DNA from 3 places in the Gottfriedia acidiceleris genome. Region 3 is predicted to be linked to each of the others. Evidence: riboswitches for the same ligand, from Rfam matches in the RefSeq annotation. Region 3 holds a riboswitch; each other region holds the start of a gene.
The links. Region 3 has a riboswitch for thiamine pyrophosphate ahead of thiD (bifunctional hydroxymethylpyrimidine kinase/phosphomethylpyrimidine kinase). Riboswitches for the same ligand answer to the same signal wherever they lie in the genome.

Region 1 (6,111 bases), 420 kb from region 3:
TTGGAGTAAACCTTCCAACAGCTTTAACAAGTGCATTTGATCCATCTAAACATACTTTTATTGATTTACCGGCAGTAATCATTGTTTTACTTGTAACGTTCATTCTTACTAGAGGTGTTAGAGAATCAGCAAAACTTAACACGATCATGGTAATAGTAAAATTAGCAGTAGTAGCACTTTTCATCGTAGTTGGTGTTTGGTACGTTGAACCGCATAACTGGACTCCATTTATGCCAATGGGATTCCATGGGGTTACAGCTGGTGCTGCAGTAGTAGTATTTGCTTACTTTGGATTTGATGCAGTATCAACTGCAGCTGAGGAAGTTAAAAACCCTCAGCGTAACTTACCAATCGGTATTATCTCTGCTTTAACAATTTGTACAATCTTATATATTGTCGTTTCATTAATTCTTACTGGTATCGTTCCTTTTGATCAATTAGGTGTTAAAGACCCTGTTGCTTTTGCACTAGCATTTATTCACCAAGATTGGGCTGCGGGTTTCATTTCACTTGGCGCAATCATCGGTATTACAACTGTATTAATCGTAATGATGTTTGGACAAACTCGTCTATTCTATGCAATCAGTAAAGATGGTTTATTACCAGGTAAATTATCAAAAGTTAATAAGAAAACTTCAGTTCCTATAACAAGCACTTGGGTAACTGGCGGACTAGTTTCTTTATTCGCTGGCTTAATTCCATTAAACAAATTAGCTGAATTAACAAATATCGGTACTCTATTCGCTTTCTCTGCTGTTTCTCTTGGTATTCTTGTATTAAGAAAAACTCGCCCAGACTTAAAACGTGGATTTAAAACGCCTTGGGTACCAGTAGTACCAGTATTAGCAGTTGTATTCTGTGTATATTTAATGCTACAACTTTCATCATTTACTTGGAAAGGTTTCGTAGTTTGGTTAGTAATCGGTTTAGTAATTTATATCACATACGGATATAAAAATTCTAAACTAAATAGTAAAAATAAGTTTGATAAGGATTCAAATCAAACTGCATAAGTAATGAAATCCCACTATAGTAACCTATAGTGGGATTTTTTTTGTTAGTTACATATTTTGATTAACAATCTAGAATAATTATAGATATCCAAATCAACAAACTTTACAAAAACAGATTTACTTTATGATATGATACGACTTAAGAAAATTTATTTTCGAATGAACAGGAGCTGTTAAAATGTTCCCATTAAAAAATTATTATGAATCATTTATTAAAAAGGATCTTATTGGATTGAAAAGAGAGATCGCATTAAAACGACTAAGTAATTTACTTGCTTGTCAAAAGATTAGTAAAGATACCAAGGAAGTTGTACATATTCGTTATTTTACTTGTACCGAAACACTTCAGCCCACTGACACTTATTTAGGTACAATAGCTGTGAAGTTTCAAAATGGTTATGTAGTTGAAACAGCAATCTCACTTCCTAAGGAAAAATAATTCATTTATTAAAACTTACTTCTAGGTAAAAGCCTAATTACACTATAGACTAGTTTCATAGTTGGCAAAAAAACATACGATACATTATCCACCTCTCCTAATTGTAATTTTTCAATTAGCTGCATGACCCTAAGGGAATTTTCCCTTAAATATCGTATGAAGGAGGTCACATGTATGAGTACTGGACATCACGGACACCATCTTAACGGTTTTGCTTTAATCGTTGTTCTGTTTATCTTATTAATCATTGTTGGAGCAGCTTGCTGGTCTGGACATGACGGATATGGATATGGTCACCACTGGTAATCATTAAAAACTATAAAACTCCTGTTAAATTTTAACAGGGGTTTTTTTTTAATCCATTAAGAAACTAGTGCTTGCTTAGAATGAATTGTAGTGATATGTACTGAACTTTTTAAGTCGAACCATTTTTCTATTCCAAGGTAAGGATCTTAAACTTAACACTAAACTCGATTTAAAGAAAGTAAAATTCCAAAAGCGCTTGTATATACAGTTAAACTTATTAAGTTCATATTACCGGAAAGAATGAAAATTAATATGCATAAATAGACAAAATAAAACAGAAGGAAGAATAAAAAATTTTAAATATATGGCATGTTTTTTAAGATAAATTTTAAATGAATACCCAATCACACCACGGTTAATAATATGTTAGGTTTCTATTTTTAGTTTAGAGGAGGTTATGTATGAATAAGCAACGAGCTCAAGAAATTGCTTCTTCTGCTGTAATGGCTAATGTTACATATAATGGAGTGCCAATTTATATTCAACATGTTGATGAAGCAAATGAAACTGCTAGAATCTATCCGCTAGGTCAACCAGATCGAGAGGAAGATGTTTCAATCAATAGTTTGTCAGAACATTAATTCTTGAATAACAAAAAACAAACCTCTTAGTTTTTGAGGTTTGTTTTCGTATTGTTTCTCCAGATTACCAACATAAGCTTTCAATTAAACTGCATTTAAGGCATTCTTGTATCGTATCTTTTTTCTGGAAATCGTGTACACAGTTTTTTTGAATTGTGCTCAATTCGATCTTTAACTGATTCATATTTCTTTCTAAATACTTTATTTCTTTTATGATTTCTTCTACCCTATTCATATAAGGCTCACACCCTTATTGATAGATTTCTCCGCCTTGTTTTCTAAATTCAAGTGCTTTTTCTTTCATGCCTTCTTCGATGATTGAATCATTCTGAAGTTCTTCTTGTTTAACTAAATCTCGAATATCTTGAGAGATTCTCATACTACAGAATTTTGGACCACACATTGAACAAAAATGTGCTGTTTTAGCTCCTTCAGCAGGTAATGTTTCGTCGTGATATTCAATTGCTCTTTCAGGATCTAGGGAAAGGTTAAACTGATCACGCCATCTAAATTCAAATCTTGCTTTTGAAAGTGCGTCATCTCTTTTTTGTGCACCAGGGTGTCCTTTTGCTAAGTCAGCTGCATGTGCTGCTATTTTGTATGTAATAACACCTACTCTTACATCTTCCTTATTTGGAAGGCCTAAATGCTCTTTCGGAGTTACATAACAAAGCATTGCAGTACCAAACCAACCAATCATTGCTGCACCGATCGCTGATGTAATGTGATCGTAGCCAGGCGCGATATCAGTCGTTAACGGTCCTAATGTATAAAACGGTGCTTCCTGACAAATTTCTAATTGTTTATCCATATTTTCTTTAATTAAGTGCATCGGTACATGTCCCGGTCCTTCAATCATAACTTGAACATCGTGTTTCCATGCAATTTTCGTTAACTCACCTAGTGTTTCTAACTCAGAAAACTGTGCTTCGTCATTTGCATCGGCGATTGAGCCTGGTCTCAGTCCATCTCCTAAAGAGAATGTTACGTCATAACGCTTCATAATTTCACAAATTTCTTCAAAATGAGTATATAAAAAATTCTCTTTATGATGAGCTAAACACCACTGAGCCATAATAGACCCTCCACGAGATACAATTCCAGTCACTCGTTTTGCAGTTAATGGGATATAGCGTAATAACACACCCGCGTGAATCGTAAAATAGTCTACCCCTTGTTCAGCTTGCTCAATTAGAGTATCTCTAAACACTTCCCAGCTTAAATCTTCAGCAATTCCATTGACCTTTTCAAGCGCCTGATAAATCGGAACTGTCCCTACTGGTACCGGTGAGTTTCGGATAATCCATTCACGTGTTGTATGAATATTCTTCCCGGTTGAAAGATCCATCATCGTATCTGCTCCCCAACGAGTAGCCCATGTCATTTTTTCTACTTCTTCTTCAATTGAGGACGTGACGGCTGAATTACCTATATTGGCGTTTATTTTCACATGAAAATTACGTCCGATGATCATTGGCTCACTTTCAGGGTGATTAATATTCGATGGAATGACAGCCCTTCCTTTTGCAACTTCATCACGAACAAATTCAGCTGAAACATTCTCTCGAATCGCAATAAATTCCATTTCAGGTGTTATAATCCCTTTACGAGCATAATGCATTTGAGTAATATTTCCATTATCCTTTGCACGTAACGGTTTTCTTTTTAACCCTTTAAACACCTCAACATTATGTTGATCTGACTCTTTTCTATATCCATTATCTTCAGGCTTTATTTCACGCCCTTCATACTCTTCAACATCATTTCGTTCGATTACCCAGTTTTGTCTAATCGCCTTAAGTCCCATTCGAATATCAACTGAGCTAGCTGAATCTGTGTAAGGTCCGCTAGTGTCGTAAACTCTTACTGGAGCATTCTCTTCTTCGCCAAAAGTGCCAGTTGTTGGACTTAATTGAATCTCACGCATTGGCACCTTAATGTCAGGTCTAGACCCTTCAACATACACCTTCTTACTCCCTGAAAAACTAGACATGATGGAAAAATTCATTTCATTTACAGAATTGTTCATTTGATTTCATTCCCCTTTTTAATTAGTTTAAAAAGGACGAAATCCAATTCATTTAAAGCATGAAAAAAAGCCGAAATCTTATTTTTAAGACCCGGCTAAGTGTTAGCAAAACTACATTAACAATTATGAAATCATTAATGAGAAATTTCTAACTTCCCCACGCTGGTATGAACCAGATCAGGTCCTGAGGGTTAAGAAACTTATTCGCGTTTCTCTCTCAGCCCAACTAATTGGACACCCCTAGTCAATCTATTAAATTGTTCAAACTAAATATAAACCCACAAATTTAAAATGTAAATGTTTTTATTCCCCTAAATTTTTACAGAAATTCCAAATTAAAAAAATTATTGGTTTTTTTATCCCCTAAAAATACTTGATTTCACTATATCTCAAGCCCAATTTCTAGTAAATAATTAGACTAGTAAAAATAAATTTAGTATTGAATATTATTTTTTATATGCTATGCTAAGATTAATTTTCATACATATTCATCACTAGGGGATCCCTTGATAAGGGCTGAGAATAAAGTAGTTACTTTTAAACCCTCAAAACCTGAACAGGCTAGTACCTGCGTAGGAAAGTGGCGCATTTTATACTTTTTCACGTGCGATGTAACCACTTTCTTTTTTTAGGAAAGTGGTTTTTTTGTTGAAAAAATTTTCATAGTGAAAGAGGCTGGGAAAATGGAACTTATTGCAATTACAGATGATCAGCACTCAGTCGAAGTACTTGCTACAAAAATAATTCAAATAATCGATGCTGTCGACTATGTACATATTCGCGAAAAATCGAAAACGGCAATCGAGCTACTATCACTTTTAAATCTACTAAAAATAAACAAAGTAGATATGAAAAAAATTGTTTTAAATGATCGATTAGATATAGCTATTTTCTCTAACCTATCAAATATTCACTTGCCAGGACATGGTCTACCACTTGTTGATGTAAAAGAATATTTTCCTAATTTACGAGTAGGAAAGTCAGTTCACTCACTTACTGAAGCAATACAGGCAGAAAATGATAAAGCTGACTATATTATGTATGGTCATTGTTTTGAAACAGAGTGTAAAAATGGATTAACACCTAATGGAATTGAACTAATTCCAGAAATGAAAAAAACGTTAACTATACCAATCTATGCAGTCGGGGGAATATTACCTGAACATATCCACGTTCTAAAAGAGAACAAAATTGATGGTATAGCTGTAATGTCTGGCATATTTTCTGCCCGAAATCCCCTAGAAGCTGCGCTGCAATATTTTGAAAGGTGCAAATTCGCTTATGAACAAGAAATTTGATGTTGTAGTAATTGGTGGTGGAATAATAGGTTGTTCCATTTCTTATTATCTAGCAAAAGAAAACATTCATGTCGCAGTTCTTGAAGGACAGCAGGTTGGTCAGAAAACAACTAAGGCAGCTGCTGGAATGCTTGGCGCGCATTCCGAATGGGATCATTCCGAGTCATTTTTTTCTTTTGCTAGAAACAGTCAATTAACTTATTTTCACCTTCAGGAAGAATTAAAAGAATTATGTGGAATTGATATTGAACTTAAAAAAGGTGGCATTTTCAAACTAGCTTATACAGATTTAGAAAAAAAACAATTAACTCCCCTACTCACTCAAACTTCATCACTTTGGTCTAACCAGGAGGAGCTAAAAAAACAGATACCTGGCATCCATCCAAACATAATTGGAGCAGCTTATATTGAAGACGACGTGAATGTGTTGCCTGTTTCTGTCTGT
Region 2 (6,111 bases), 1.4 Mb from region 3:
TAGATTTTTCTTTTATATTCCGTAAATTCATCACTTAATAATAATTCTTTTTTACGTGGTCTTGGAAATGGCACAATGATTTCTTCTTTGATTTTGGCGGGTTTGTCAGAAAAAATATATATTCGATCAGACAGTAACAACGCTTCATCAATATTATGCGTTACTAATAAAATGGATCGTCGTTGCTCCTCCCAAATTGATAAAAGCCATTGCTGCATTTCAAGTCTAGTGAATTCATCTAAAGCTGAAAAAGGCTCATCCATACACATGAACGACTGCGGTGCTAGTAGAGACCTTAAAAATGAAACTCTTTGTTTCATACCACCAGATAATTCATTAGGGTAAGCATTCTCATAGTTTTCTAAACCTGTTCTTTTAAGCCAGTCTCTTGCCAATTTTTCATCAGGTTTATGTTTTAATTCTTGTGATAAAACAATATTTTTTAATATGGTTCTCCAAGGAAGTAATGAATGATCCTGAGGCATAAAACTAACATGACCAAGTTCTCCATTTATAATCGAACCATTTAACTTTACTTCTCCAGAATCTGGTTTTACTAAACCACCAATAAGATGGAACAACGTACTTTTCCCACTACCAGATGGACCTAGAATCGATACAAATTCACCCTCGTTTACATAAAGGGATATATTTTCTAATATTTGATGACCGCTATAACTCTTTGATAATTGTTCCACTTGTAATGTCATTTCCGTTTCCCCCCTTTAACTTTCCATTTAACAGTAAAACGTTCAATTACAACTATTAGGAAGAAGAAAAGCATACTTAAAAACATAATGATAAAGATTGAAACAAATACTCGATCTGTTCTAAATGAAGATGAAGCTAAAGTCATATAGACTCCAATTCCAGATTTCGCTCCTAGCCATTCAGAAATAACTGCTCCCATAACACTATAAGTCGCTGAAATCTTTAAGCCAGAAAAAATGGAAGGTAGAGAAAAAGGTAATTCAACTTTCCAAAAAATTTGTGATTTGGATGCTCCCGCCATTTTCATATAATTTAATAGTTCACTTGGTGTTTGTCGGAAACCATCCAACGCTGAAACTGTAACAGGGAAAAAACAAACAAGAGAAATAATGATTAATTTAGGTAAGACACCAAATCCAAACCAAATAATTAAAAGCGGTGCCAATACGATAATTGGTACATTTTGCGAAAGAATTAATAATGGGTAAAAAGCTTCCCTAACACCTGGAATTAAATGCAATAAAAATGCGATTAAAAATCCTAATAAACTACCAATTAACAAACCAATAATCGTTAATTGAATTGTAGAAGAAATATGAGGAAGTAGTGAATTAGTTGATTTCATTCCTTCTTTAAAGATTGCGATTGGTCCTGGTAATAACCAAGATTCAATTTTCCAAATTTTAATACTTAGCTGCCAGCAAATTAAAAAAAGCAGGATGACAACGGTTGGTTGCCATCCTTTTATATTTTTAAATTTCATTAACGGTACTTCTCCGTTAACACATCCATCGTAATACCTTGTGGTTGATAAAGTATTTTCATTTGAGTAATTACATTGTGGCAACCTATTTCAATCATTCTTTCATTCATTTTTTGAACAACCATTAATAATTGATTCAAGTCACCTTCCATAGTTGTTTCCAATGGTTGAACTTGATATTTTACACCTGATTCATCAATAATTTTAATTGCTTCATCAACTGCTGGAATAACATCCTCAATATTATTTGTTTTCGGTATAATTTGGACACTCATTAAAGTAGTTTGCATTTTTGCCCCTCCTTATTTCGCTGGTAAGAAATCATTCGTAAATGCTTCTTTTGGCTTAAAGTTTCCTTCTAATAATTTATTTTCAGCTAAGAAATCAGCATAGTTTTTCCAAACCGATAACTTTTGCTCACCCCAACGGTCTGCATCATCTTTATATTTAGATGCTAACCATTCTTGGCTTTTTTCCACTAATTTTTTATCTAAATCTGGATTATCCTTTATTAAAATCGATGCAGCTTCTTTTGGGTTATCAATCGCAAAATTATATCCTTTTGATGCAGCAGCCACAAACGCTTTTACTATTTTAGGGTTTTTACTAATCATTTTTTCATTCGTAGCTAAAACTGGAGTATAGTAATCTAGCTTTTTACTATAATCAGTTAAATAAATCATGTTTAATTTTTCTCCACGTAGCTCTGCTTCAATCCCTGTCCATCCTTGATAAATCCATGCAAAATCGATATCTCTTTTAACTGCTGTAAAGAAATCAGCATCACCCATATTAACGATATTTAACTTATTAACATTAGCATTTTCTTCTGACATAAGTGATTTTAAAATAGCCTTTTCAACTGGCGAACCCCATCCACCATATGTTTTTCCAACGAAATCTTTTGGAGACTTAATTTCTTTATTCACCGGTGATGCAAACCCAGAAGTATTATGTTGAATAATTGCTGCAATTGATACAATCGGTACATTTTGAACTCTTGCCTGTGTAATTGACTCTTGATAAGAAACACCAAAGTCTGCTTTACCTGATGCCACCAATTGGTCTGCACCTGTTTCTCCCGGGCTGATTATATCTACATCAAGTCCTTGTTCCTTAAAGTAACCTTTTTCCTTAGCAACAAATAGCCCAGTATGATTTGTATTTGGCGTCCAGTCTAGTACGACAGTCACCTTTTTTAATTGCTTTGTCTTTTTAGTAGTAGCAGTTTTGTTTTGACCACACCCGGTTAACATTAAACAAATAGCTACTAAAAATACTACTAGTTTTTTCATTATCTATAACTCCTTTTTGTTTTTGGTTTATACAAAAAGAAAACGTCCGGATACTAACCCGGACGTAAATGCGCTGTAAAAAACATATCTAAAAAGAGATACTGTTCCCTACGCTGGCATCACCCAGATCAGGTTCTAAGAGTCAACATCTTAAGGACGCTATCTCAGCCAGCAACACTGGCTCCTCCACATTTTTCTCATATATAAACTTTTCCTCATTAATATAACAGATAATGATTAAATTTACGAATTATTTTCAACTTATGTTTAAATGTTTTAATACTCTGTTAATAGGCGCACTGAACTATGAAATTTCAACAGTTTTAAAAAGAGAATAATAAACAAAAATATCATTTATTATAGTAAAATCTTAAATGAATAAAGAATATACTACATCAACAAATTATTAAGTAAAATGAGGGGATTTTTTGAATAAGCCAATCGGAGTCATTGACTCAGGTGTTGGGGGCTTAACAGTTGCCAAACAAATTATAAGACAATTACCTAAAGAGGACATTTTATACTTAGGCGATACTGCAAGATGTCCATACGGATCAAGACCATATACCGAAATCAGGGAATTCACTTGGGAAATGACTAATTTTCTATTGGAAAAAGATATAAAAATGTTAGTCATCGCCTGTAATACAGCAACCTCAGTAGTCTTAAATGAAATGCGAGAAAAACTTCAAATTCCAGTCATTGGAGTTGTCCGCCCAGGTGCTAGAGCAGCAATAAAATTAACACAAAATGACCAAATCGGTGTCATAGGAACGAATGCTACTATTAATAGTAAAGCATATCATTCTGCACTAAAGCGGATTAATGACAAAGTTATCATTGAAGGTTTGGCATGCCCAGAGTTTGCTGGAATTGTTGAAAATGGGGACTACAATAAACCTGAAATATTTGAGATTGTTAAACACACTCTTGCACCTCTTATTAATTCAAATATTGATACACTCATACTAGGGTGCACGCATTACCCATTACTCGGTCCAATCATCCAAAAAGTGATGGGACCATCAATTCATCTTATTAGCTCTGGTGATGAAACAGCTTTAGAAGTAAGTGCAATTCTAGATCAACAAAATTTATTATCTAACTCTGATATCACTTCACATGAATTTTTTACAACTGGGGATCCAACCATTTTTAGTAAAATAGCTTCATCCTTATTCCAAGAACCAATGGAAAACGTAAAGTATATTAAACTATAAAGGTCAATAGACCGCATTAAATGAAGAAACCAACAAAGTAAACCTTTGTTGGTTTTTGTCATTTTAAATTACGAACGCTCTTCTATTTCATACTATTTATTCTTTTGTATTATTTGAAAAATAATCTTTAAGCATCGCATTGTTCTTTACAATATCATCTAATGTATATTGATCTAAAACTTGTAAAAATTGTTCCAATGCATTATTAAATATATGTTTTAAAGAACAAACAGGTGTAATAACACAAGTATTACCGTGTTCAAAACATTCCACAATATTAAAGTCTTCTTCAGTTTTGCGAATTATTTCACCGATATTTATTTCTGATGGCAATTTAGCTAATCGGATTCCACCGTTTCTGCCACGGATTGTTTCGATGTAACCCATCTTTCCTAAATTATAAATTATTTTCATTAAATGATTTTTAGAAATATCATAAGCTTCAGCGATGTCTTTAATATTAACTAATTTTTCACTAGGCTCAGAGCTAAGAAATATTAGTACACGAAGAGAGTAATCCGAATAAGTTGTTAAACGCATAACTTGTCCTCACTGTTTTATTTAAGATTAATCATAGCATAATTGTGAACTTTTTTTAAACTTTAATGTATTTTTACGAAAAAATCCACAAAAGATGTATTCTACATATTGCTTTAAATAAATTCTAGGTCTAAGATAAAGATGTATTTAAAATACTACTTTAAAACATGATTAGGGGGATTTATCATGCTATCTCAAAAAACAATTGATATTATTAAGTCAACAGTTCCAGTCTTAGAAGTAAAGGGTACAGAAATCACTAAAGTATTCTATAAAAATTTATTTACTAATCATCCTGAACTATTAAATGTATTTAATCACACAAATCAACAACAAGGTAGACAACAAACTGCTCTTGCAAATACTGTTTTAGCTGCTGCACAGAACATTGATAAACTAGCAACAATTATTCCTGTTGTAAAACAAATTGCGCAAAAACACCGCAGTCTTCAAGTAAAACCAGAGCACTATCCAATCGTAGGGCAACATTTACTAGGGGCAATTAAAGAAGTACTTGGTGATGCTGCAACTGATGAAATACTAGGTGCTTGGGCGGAAGCATATGGAGTTATTGCACAAGTATTTATCGATATCGAAAAAGAAATGTATGAGGAAGCATCTTCACAAGAAGGTGGATGGTCTGAATTTAAAGAGTTTAAAGTCATTGAAAAAGTTAATGAAAGCGATGTAATTACTTCATTCTACTTAGTTCCTAAAGATGGTTCTTCAGTTCCTACTTTCTTACCTGGTCAATATATTACTGTTCGCTCACAAATTCCTGGTGAAGAATATTTATCAAACAGACAATATAGTTTATCTGATGCACCAGGTAAAAATTATTTTAGAATTTCAGTAAAAAGAGAAGCTGAAGAAAATAAACCACTTGGTAAATTCTCAAACTACCTACACAATCAAGTAAATGTTGGTGATACATTGGAAATTACTGCTCCAGCAGGTGAATTTACTATAAATACTGAAATTGATTCAGATGTTGTTTTCTTAAGTGGTGGTGTTGGAATTACACCATTAATCAGTATGGCTAAGTCAATTGCAAGTAATCAACCAACTCGTCAAGTCAGCTTCATAAGCGCTTCAAGAAACGGTAAATTACAAGCATTTGAAAACGAACTAAACCAATTAAAAGAGCTCTTAACAAATTACAATTTATCATTTGTTTATGAAAATCCTTCTGAGGAAGATCTTCAAAATAACAACTTTAAAAAGCAAGGTTATATTGATGCAGAATGGTTAAATAGCAATGTTAAATCAGATAATGCAGATTATTACGTATGTGGACCAGTACCGTTTTTAAAAGCAATTATAACTAGCTTAAAAGAATTAGGCATTAAAGATACACAAATTCACTACGAATTCTTCGGACCAGCAATGAATTTAGACACTGAACCTAAAAGCCCTGTACATCATGATTAATATTAAAAAGGATGCTCAATTTAGAGCATCCTTTTCACATTGTTGAAAAAAACTCTTGCCAATAAATTTCCATATTTTCGTAAAAGGAGTTTAGTGATGTTTATTAAAAAAAATTTACTAGAGTTTATTGGTATATTAAAATTGTTGAAAC
Region 3 (6,111 bases):
CCCACCCATGATATTTATATGCATAGGAATAATAATTCCACTTTTTTTCTTTCCAAGGACCAAAAAATTCAAAACTGCCAAATTCACTAGTCGATCCATACGTAACACTAGGGCGACTATTTGAAGGAGTATGTGCTGCCAAAGCAGATATTGAGCCGAATGTAATAAAAAAGATTCCACATGACAAAATTAAACCAACTGTTTTTTTCTTAATCTGTTTCATTTAATCACCTCCTTTTACATTTATTTCGGTATGCTTTAGTAATATTTAACAAAAAGTTTTGGATAATTTCTTACATATGTTATTTAAACAAACAGATCTATACGATTATTTACATTAGCTAAGGAAAATTTAGAATACAACTGATTATTACTTCGTTTAAATGAGTACTTTAAAACGTACTGAACTATTAGATATACAAAAAAGGGCATCAATCCATCAAATAACGATGTAATAGACGCCCCATTACTTATTTATTATTTATTAACTAACATACTCAAATGTTTAGCAGCCGATTTAATATCTTCTTTCCCTAATATCGCAGAAACAACCGCAACACCATCAATATTTGTTTCGATTAATTCTGAAACATTTTCTTCATTAATACCACCGATACCTACGATTGGAATTTTTATTGTTTTGCGTATGTTTTGTAATTCGTCTAGCGTTATATATTTTGCATCCAATTTTGTACTTGTTGGGTATACCGAGCCAATTCCCACATAATCTGCACCTTGTTCCTGTGCAAGCATTGCTTCTTCTAATGTTGTAGCAGAAACGCCAATGACCATGTCTTCTCCAACAATCTTTCTAGCTACGGTTAAAGGTAAGTCTTCTTGTCCAATATGTAAGCCATCTGCTTTAATCGCCAAAGCGATATCTAAACGGTCATTAATAATCAATGGAACATTATATTTTGAAGTGACTTCTTTTACTTGCGTAGCAATTTTGTAAAAATCTAGACTACTACAATTTTTTTCTCTTATTTGTACGATTGTTGTTCCACCTTTAATTGCTTCCTCAACAGATTGAATTAAATCCCTTGATCCTAATACATCTCGATCCGTTACTAAATAAAGCTTATAATCTATTTTACTTTTTGTTATAGCCATTCGATTTTCCCTCCTGTTAGAAGTGTATCAACAGAAGCTTTAGATACCTCATCAAATAAGTTTACTTTAAATGTACCGATTCCTTGCCCTTCAGTTAGGCGAGCCTTAGCAAGCTCTCCACATATGCCCATTGTAGTAATACCGGAAACAGCTGCAAGGAAATAATCAGTCGTTGCACCAGCATAAGTTCCAATTAATGATGTACTCATACATCCAGTTCCAGTTACATCAGCTAGCATTTTATCTCCATTTGAAATGGTACATACTCGGTCTTGTTCTGCAATAATATCTACCGCACCTGTAATTGCAACTACTGAGCCTAATTTCGCTGATAGAGATTTCGCAATATCAACGCCGTCCTCTTCTCCAGCCACAGAATCAACACCTTTAATTTGAACATTTAAACCTGCAATCATTTTAATTTCTGACATATTTCCACGAACTACTGCAAAACGTACTTCTTTCAATAATTTAGCAGTTGTTTCTGTACGTAGAGTTGTTGCTCCTACACCAACAGGATCTAATATAACTGGTACACCTAATTGATTAGCCTTTTTACCAGCTTTAACCATTGATTGAATAGTTCTTTCATTTAATGTTCCAATATTAATAACAAGAGCTGATGCAAAAGATACCATTTCTTCTACTTCGGCTAAATCATCTGCCATAACTGGTGATCCACCTAGAGCTAACACCATATTTGCACAGTCATTTACAGTTACATAATTTGTAATATGATGAACTAAAGGCTTTTTCTCTTTTACACTTTCAAGAATTTGACTCATTTCATTCATAGTTAACATTTTTTTCTCCCCCAATTTGCTTTGGAACAAGCTTATTAATAACATGCTGAACAACTATATAAATGACACAAATTAAAATCATACTTGGAACAGTAGCTCCAAGGAAGAAGTCTAATTGTACAAACTTACGATAAATAAAAACGCCTAAAATCCATGTAATAAACGCGACCCAATCAATCTTCAACGCTTTACTTATACTTGTTCTTTTTAGAATAAAATAGTCCGTTAATAAAATTGCATATAACGGTGCAAAAAAAGAACCAATTGTATATAAAAACCCTTCATACTTCTCAATAGGGAAAATAACAGCCAATAATGTTCCAATCGCTGTAACGATAAGTGCGATATGTTTTCCATTTAGCTTTGGAAAAATGGTTGTAACTGATATTCCGGCAGAGTAAGCATCCATGAAAGTCGTTGTAACAGTCGCTAAGACGACGATTCCAACTGCAAATAATCCTAGATTTGCACTCATTAAAACAGCAACCGGGTCTATTTGATTAAATGCTAATGCTGCGCCTAATCCAATAATATACATCCAAGAGCTACCAAACATATAACCTATAAAACTACCAATTGCACCATCCTTTGTTGACTTCGCAAATCGAGTATAATCACTAATTAATGGAATCCACGATAATGGCATAATTACCGATATTTCAACGGCTTTACCAAAAGATAACCCAGAAGTGCTTGGTTGAGTTAGGATTTTATCACTTTTAAAAATGACAAAACAAAGTACAATTGTTAAAACAAATAATAAACAAACGGCTAAACTATTTAGTTTTTTTGAAGCATTTTGTCCAAAGTACAACCAGATCGCGATTAATACTCCAATTACTAAACACCAAACCCATAGATGGTCAAACCGATAATCTTTTATTGCAACTAAATTGATTGAACGAGCTCCTGTTAAAATCATAATTGCTGTCCAGCCTAGTAACTGTAAAACATTTAAAATTGAAAACAAATAGCTACCATAGCTACCAAATGAAATTTTTGTAGATTCCATGGCTGACAATCTTTGCTGAGAACCAATGACACCGCCTAAAATAAGCAGTAATGTTCCAAGTAAATGCCCTACTAAAATGGCCGTCAAACCTTTCTTAAAACCTAGTGGTGCTACTAGGGCACCAGTCATAATTTCTGCTACAGAAACTGCCGCTCCAAACCAAAGTGTTGTAAAGTTCCACTTCGTCATTTTTGCATTTTGATTAGACATATAGAACTCCTGCCTTTTCATACAATGAGTAGAAATGATGTACAGGACCTACCCCTTTACCAATTGAAAAGGAATGTTGGATTGCTAATGTTATATAATTTTTAGCTTCTCGTATTGCCTCATTTACCTCAAGTTCGTTTGCTAAATTAGATGTAATGGCTGAAGATAAAGTACAACCAGTACCGTGGGTATGAATTGTATTAATTCTAACGCTATTAAAGCTTGTAAATTCCTCGCCATTAAAACAAATATCGGTAGCTTCACCCTCCAGATGACCACCTTTTACAAGGACGTTTTTAGCACCTAATGAATGAATTTGAATAGCAGCTTCTTTCATCTCTTCAATCGTTGTAATTTTTCTTCCAGTAATAACTTCTGCTTCAGGAAGATTTGGCGTAATAACAGTTGCTAACGGAATCAACTCTTGAATTAAAGCCTCCTTTGCATCTGGACTTAATAAGTCAAATCCGCTTTTTGAAACCATAACTGGATCAACTACGATTTGCTTTGGTTTATATTGCTTTAGTTTCTCAGCAATTACTTTAATCGTCTTTATTTGAGATACCATTCCAATTTTTACAGCATCGACTTCAATATCAGTAAAAATTGCATCTATCTGATTAGCAATAATCTCTGGTGTCATATCTTGTACTGCAAACACCCCTTGCGTATTTTGAGCTGTTACTGCTGTAATTACACTCATACCAAAAACCTGATGAGCTGAAAACGTCTTTAAATCCGCTTGAATACCTGCACCACCACTTGAATCTGAGCCTGCTATGGTTAATACTTTCTTCAATTCTCTTCCCCCTATTCCATGAATAGAACTCTTTGATCTTACAGATAGAAGATGAAACTTGATTTTAAATACAAAAAAGCACAAATCCCATAAGGACTTGTGCTCGAACAAATCAATGTTAAGAATACAAATATGTATTCTACCGTTCACTTTCCTACGCTGGCATTATCCAGATCAGGTTAAAGGGTCAAAGACTTATGTGTCCTAATCTCAGCCGAACATTTACGGCACCCCTAGTACTATTCAATTATTTATGTTGATTACTTTTTCATCATAATGAATCCTTCTAATATATTCAAGTATTTAGATTGGAATTATTAAGAATAACCTCTCATCGTACTAGATGAGAGGCTATCAATTTATTATTTTAAATCTTTAACTTCTTTTAATACACTTTCTAATTCGTCACCAGCTTGGTTAAGTGTATCTGCATTCAATGGAGATACCTTTACTCCTGCTTCAATAATATGAAGTGGCGTTTCAACTTTTTCATAAAGTGCTTTGTCTTTATCTTTTACCGAGTCTTCAAATTTTTCCCATGACTTTTCAAGGGCTTCTCCGCTATCTTTTGCCTTTGCTTCATCATTATTTGAGATTTGTGTTTTTAATTCTGAAATCGTTTTGATCATATCATCAGAACCAGTTTTAATTGCATCGTCTGTTTTCGTACCACATGCAGATAAAGTTAAAGATAGTCCCAAAGCCATTGCTGCGATAAGTTTTTTATTAGATAACATTTTTAGTTCCCCCTGAATTTCCAGCACTTTTTTTATTTTTTTTATTTGAGAATCTATAATAAATAACGGTAATACAAGCTATTAGCAATAAAATCATTTGGGGTATAAAGCTCTCCCAAGTTGAATAAATTGCAAAGAAATCAATTGTAGGAATAGGAGCCTGGGTTGCTGGAAGTAATCCAGAAAGTTGTAAACCATGAATACCCATGCCGGCAAATTTAAAGCATAAATAAAACATTAATATACTTGAGACAAGGAAAAACGGTCTCATTGGAATTTTTAGGCCAACCTTTAAGATTAAGTAGCTCAGTATTGCTAAAATTGCAAATCCTAAGCCAATCCCTATTAATAAAGTTGATAGTTTAATTGAAGAGGCCATTCCAATAAAGAATAATACAGTTTCAGTTCCCTCACGGAAAACTGCTAAAAACGCAAGAATTGATAAAGATAATAAACTACCTGTATTTAATGCTTTATCACTCTTAGTTTTTATATATTGTTGCCATTGCTTCGTATTCGATTTGCTATGTAACCAATAACTCATATATAAGAGCATGACAGCAGCAAATACTCCAGTCCAGCCCGCGATTAAGAAGTTATTACTTCCAAATGCACCTGCTGAGAATAAAATGTTTACAATAACACCTAGTATGATACTGACACCTAATCCAGCACCAACACCAAACCAGATCCACTTACTTTTCTTTTCTTGTCCAGACTTTTTAATAAAACCTAGTAATGCTACAACTACTAGTAATGCTTCTAAGCCTTCTCTAAGTAAAATTGTTATAGCATCTAACATTGTATAACTAGTTTTAGACGCTAATGGTAATAGATAATTACGCATATCTGTAATTGTTTTCGTAGCCGCTTTCACATCAGGTGTCTTAGCAGTTAGCATTGCATAAGATGTAACCATGTCTCTTTCAGCGTCAGTGTACACTGTTTGAGATTGTGTTAATACAACACCTTCAATATTGATCCAAGATTTTCTAAATTGATCGATCTCTGAAGTTGCTCCTGATACATTATTATCTTTTAAATCTGCTAAAGCTTTGTTTAATATTTCGATTAAATCTTCTACACTACCTGTACTTTTTGAATCTAATTTCGAACTAGCGAACTGATGAGAAATGAACTTTTCATTTACCTCTTCTAATTCTTTAAGTGCAGTAACGAGTGCATTTTGATTCACTGTTTTTTGTGCTAGGTTATACTGAACCATTCCCATAGCTTCCTCGATTTTGCCATACGCTTCAATCGATTTATTTTTTATTCCATCCTCTTTATCAAGCCACTCGTCGTTGAATTTTTTATATTCCTGCTCTGCAGATTTAAAATCTCCTTTTTGTGCAGATTGGATTGCACTTTCTACAAAAGAATTTGCATGTGTTAAATCCTCTTCAGGGCTTGCAGCAAAGGTTTTAAACGGTAAAA

Region 1: another riboswitch for thiamine pyrophosphate. It lies ahead of thiC (phosphomethylpyrimidine synthase ThiC); the one in region 3 lies ahead of thiD (bifunctional hydroxymethylpyrimidine kinase/phosphomethylpyrimidine kinase).
Region 2: another riboswitch for thiamine pyrophosphate. It lies ahead of MY490_RS05000 (ABC transporter substrate-binding protein); the one in region 3 lies ahead of thiD (bifunctional hydroxymethylpyrimidine kinase/phosphomethylpyrimidine kinase).

The regions. Positions count from the first base shown of each region.
Region 1 is NZ_CP096034.1:3,921,064-3,927,174, forward strand. Features, by position in the region: gene MY490_RS18535 (branched-chain amino acid transporter BcaP) at 1-1,013, shown strand, start outside; gene MY490_RS18540 (hypothetical protein) at 1,192-1,452, shown strand; gene MY490_RS18545 (YjcZ family sporulation protein) at 1,627-1,758, shown strand; gene MY490_RS18550 (small acid-soluble spore protein H) at 2,160-2,339, shown strand; gene thiC (phosphomethylpyrimidine synthase ThiC) at 2,590-4,368, opposite strand; TPP riboswitch at 4,506-4,620, opposite strand; TPP riboswitch at 4,855-4,964, shown strand; gene MY490_RS18560 (thiamine phosphate synthase) at 5,052-5,666, shown strand; gene thiO (glycine oxidase ThiO) at 5,650-6,111, shown strand, end outside.
Region 2 is NZ_CP096034.1:1,058,055-1,064,165, reverse strand. Features, by position in the region: gene MY490_RS05015 (ABC transporter ATP-binding protein) at 1-710, opposite strand, end outside; gene MY490_RS05010 (ABC transporter permease) at 707-1,474, opposite strand; gene MY490_RS05005 (thiamine-binding protein) at 1,474-1,764, opposite strand; gene MY490_RS05000 (ABC transporter substrate-binding protein) at 1,777-2,769, opposite strand; TPP riboswitch at 2,858-2,967, opposite strand; gene racE (glutamate racemase) at 3,198-3,989, shown strand; gene MY490_RS04990 (RrF2 family transcriptional regulator) at 4,086-4,529, opposite strand; gene hmpA (NO-inducible flavohemoprotein) at 4,716-5,960, shown strand.
Region 3 is NZ_CP096034.1:4,336,953-4,343,063, forward strand. Features, by position in the region: gene MY490_RS20485 (hypothetical protein) at 1-223, opposite strand, end outside; gene thiE (thiamine phosphate synthase) at 478-1,113, opposite strand; gene thiM (hydroxyethylthiazole kinase) at 1,104-1,916, opposite strand; gene cytX (putative hydroxymethylpyrimidine transporter CytX) at 1,900-3,138, opposite strand; gene thiD (bifunctional hydroxymethylpyrimidine kinase/phosphomethylpyrimidine kinase) at 3,131-3,937, opposite strand; TPP riboswitch at 4,072-4,182, opposite strand; gene MY490_RS20510 (DUF4363 family protein) at 4,300-4,674, opposite strand; gene MY490_RS20515 (FTR1 family iron permease) at 4,664-6,111, opposite strand, start outside.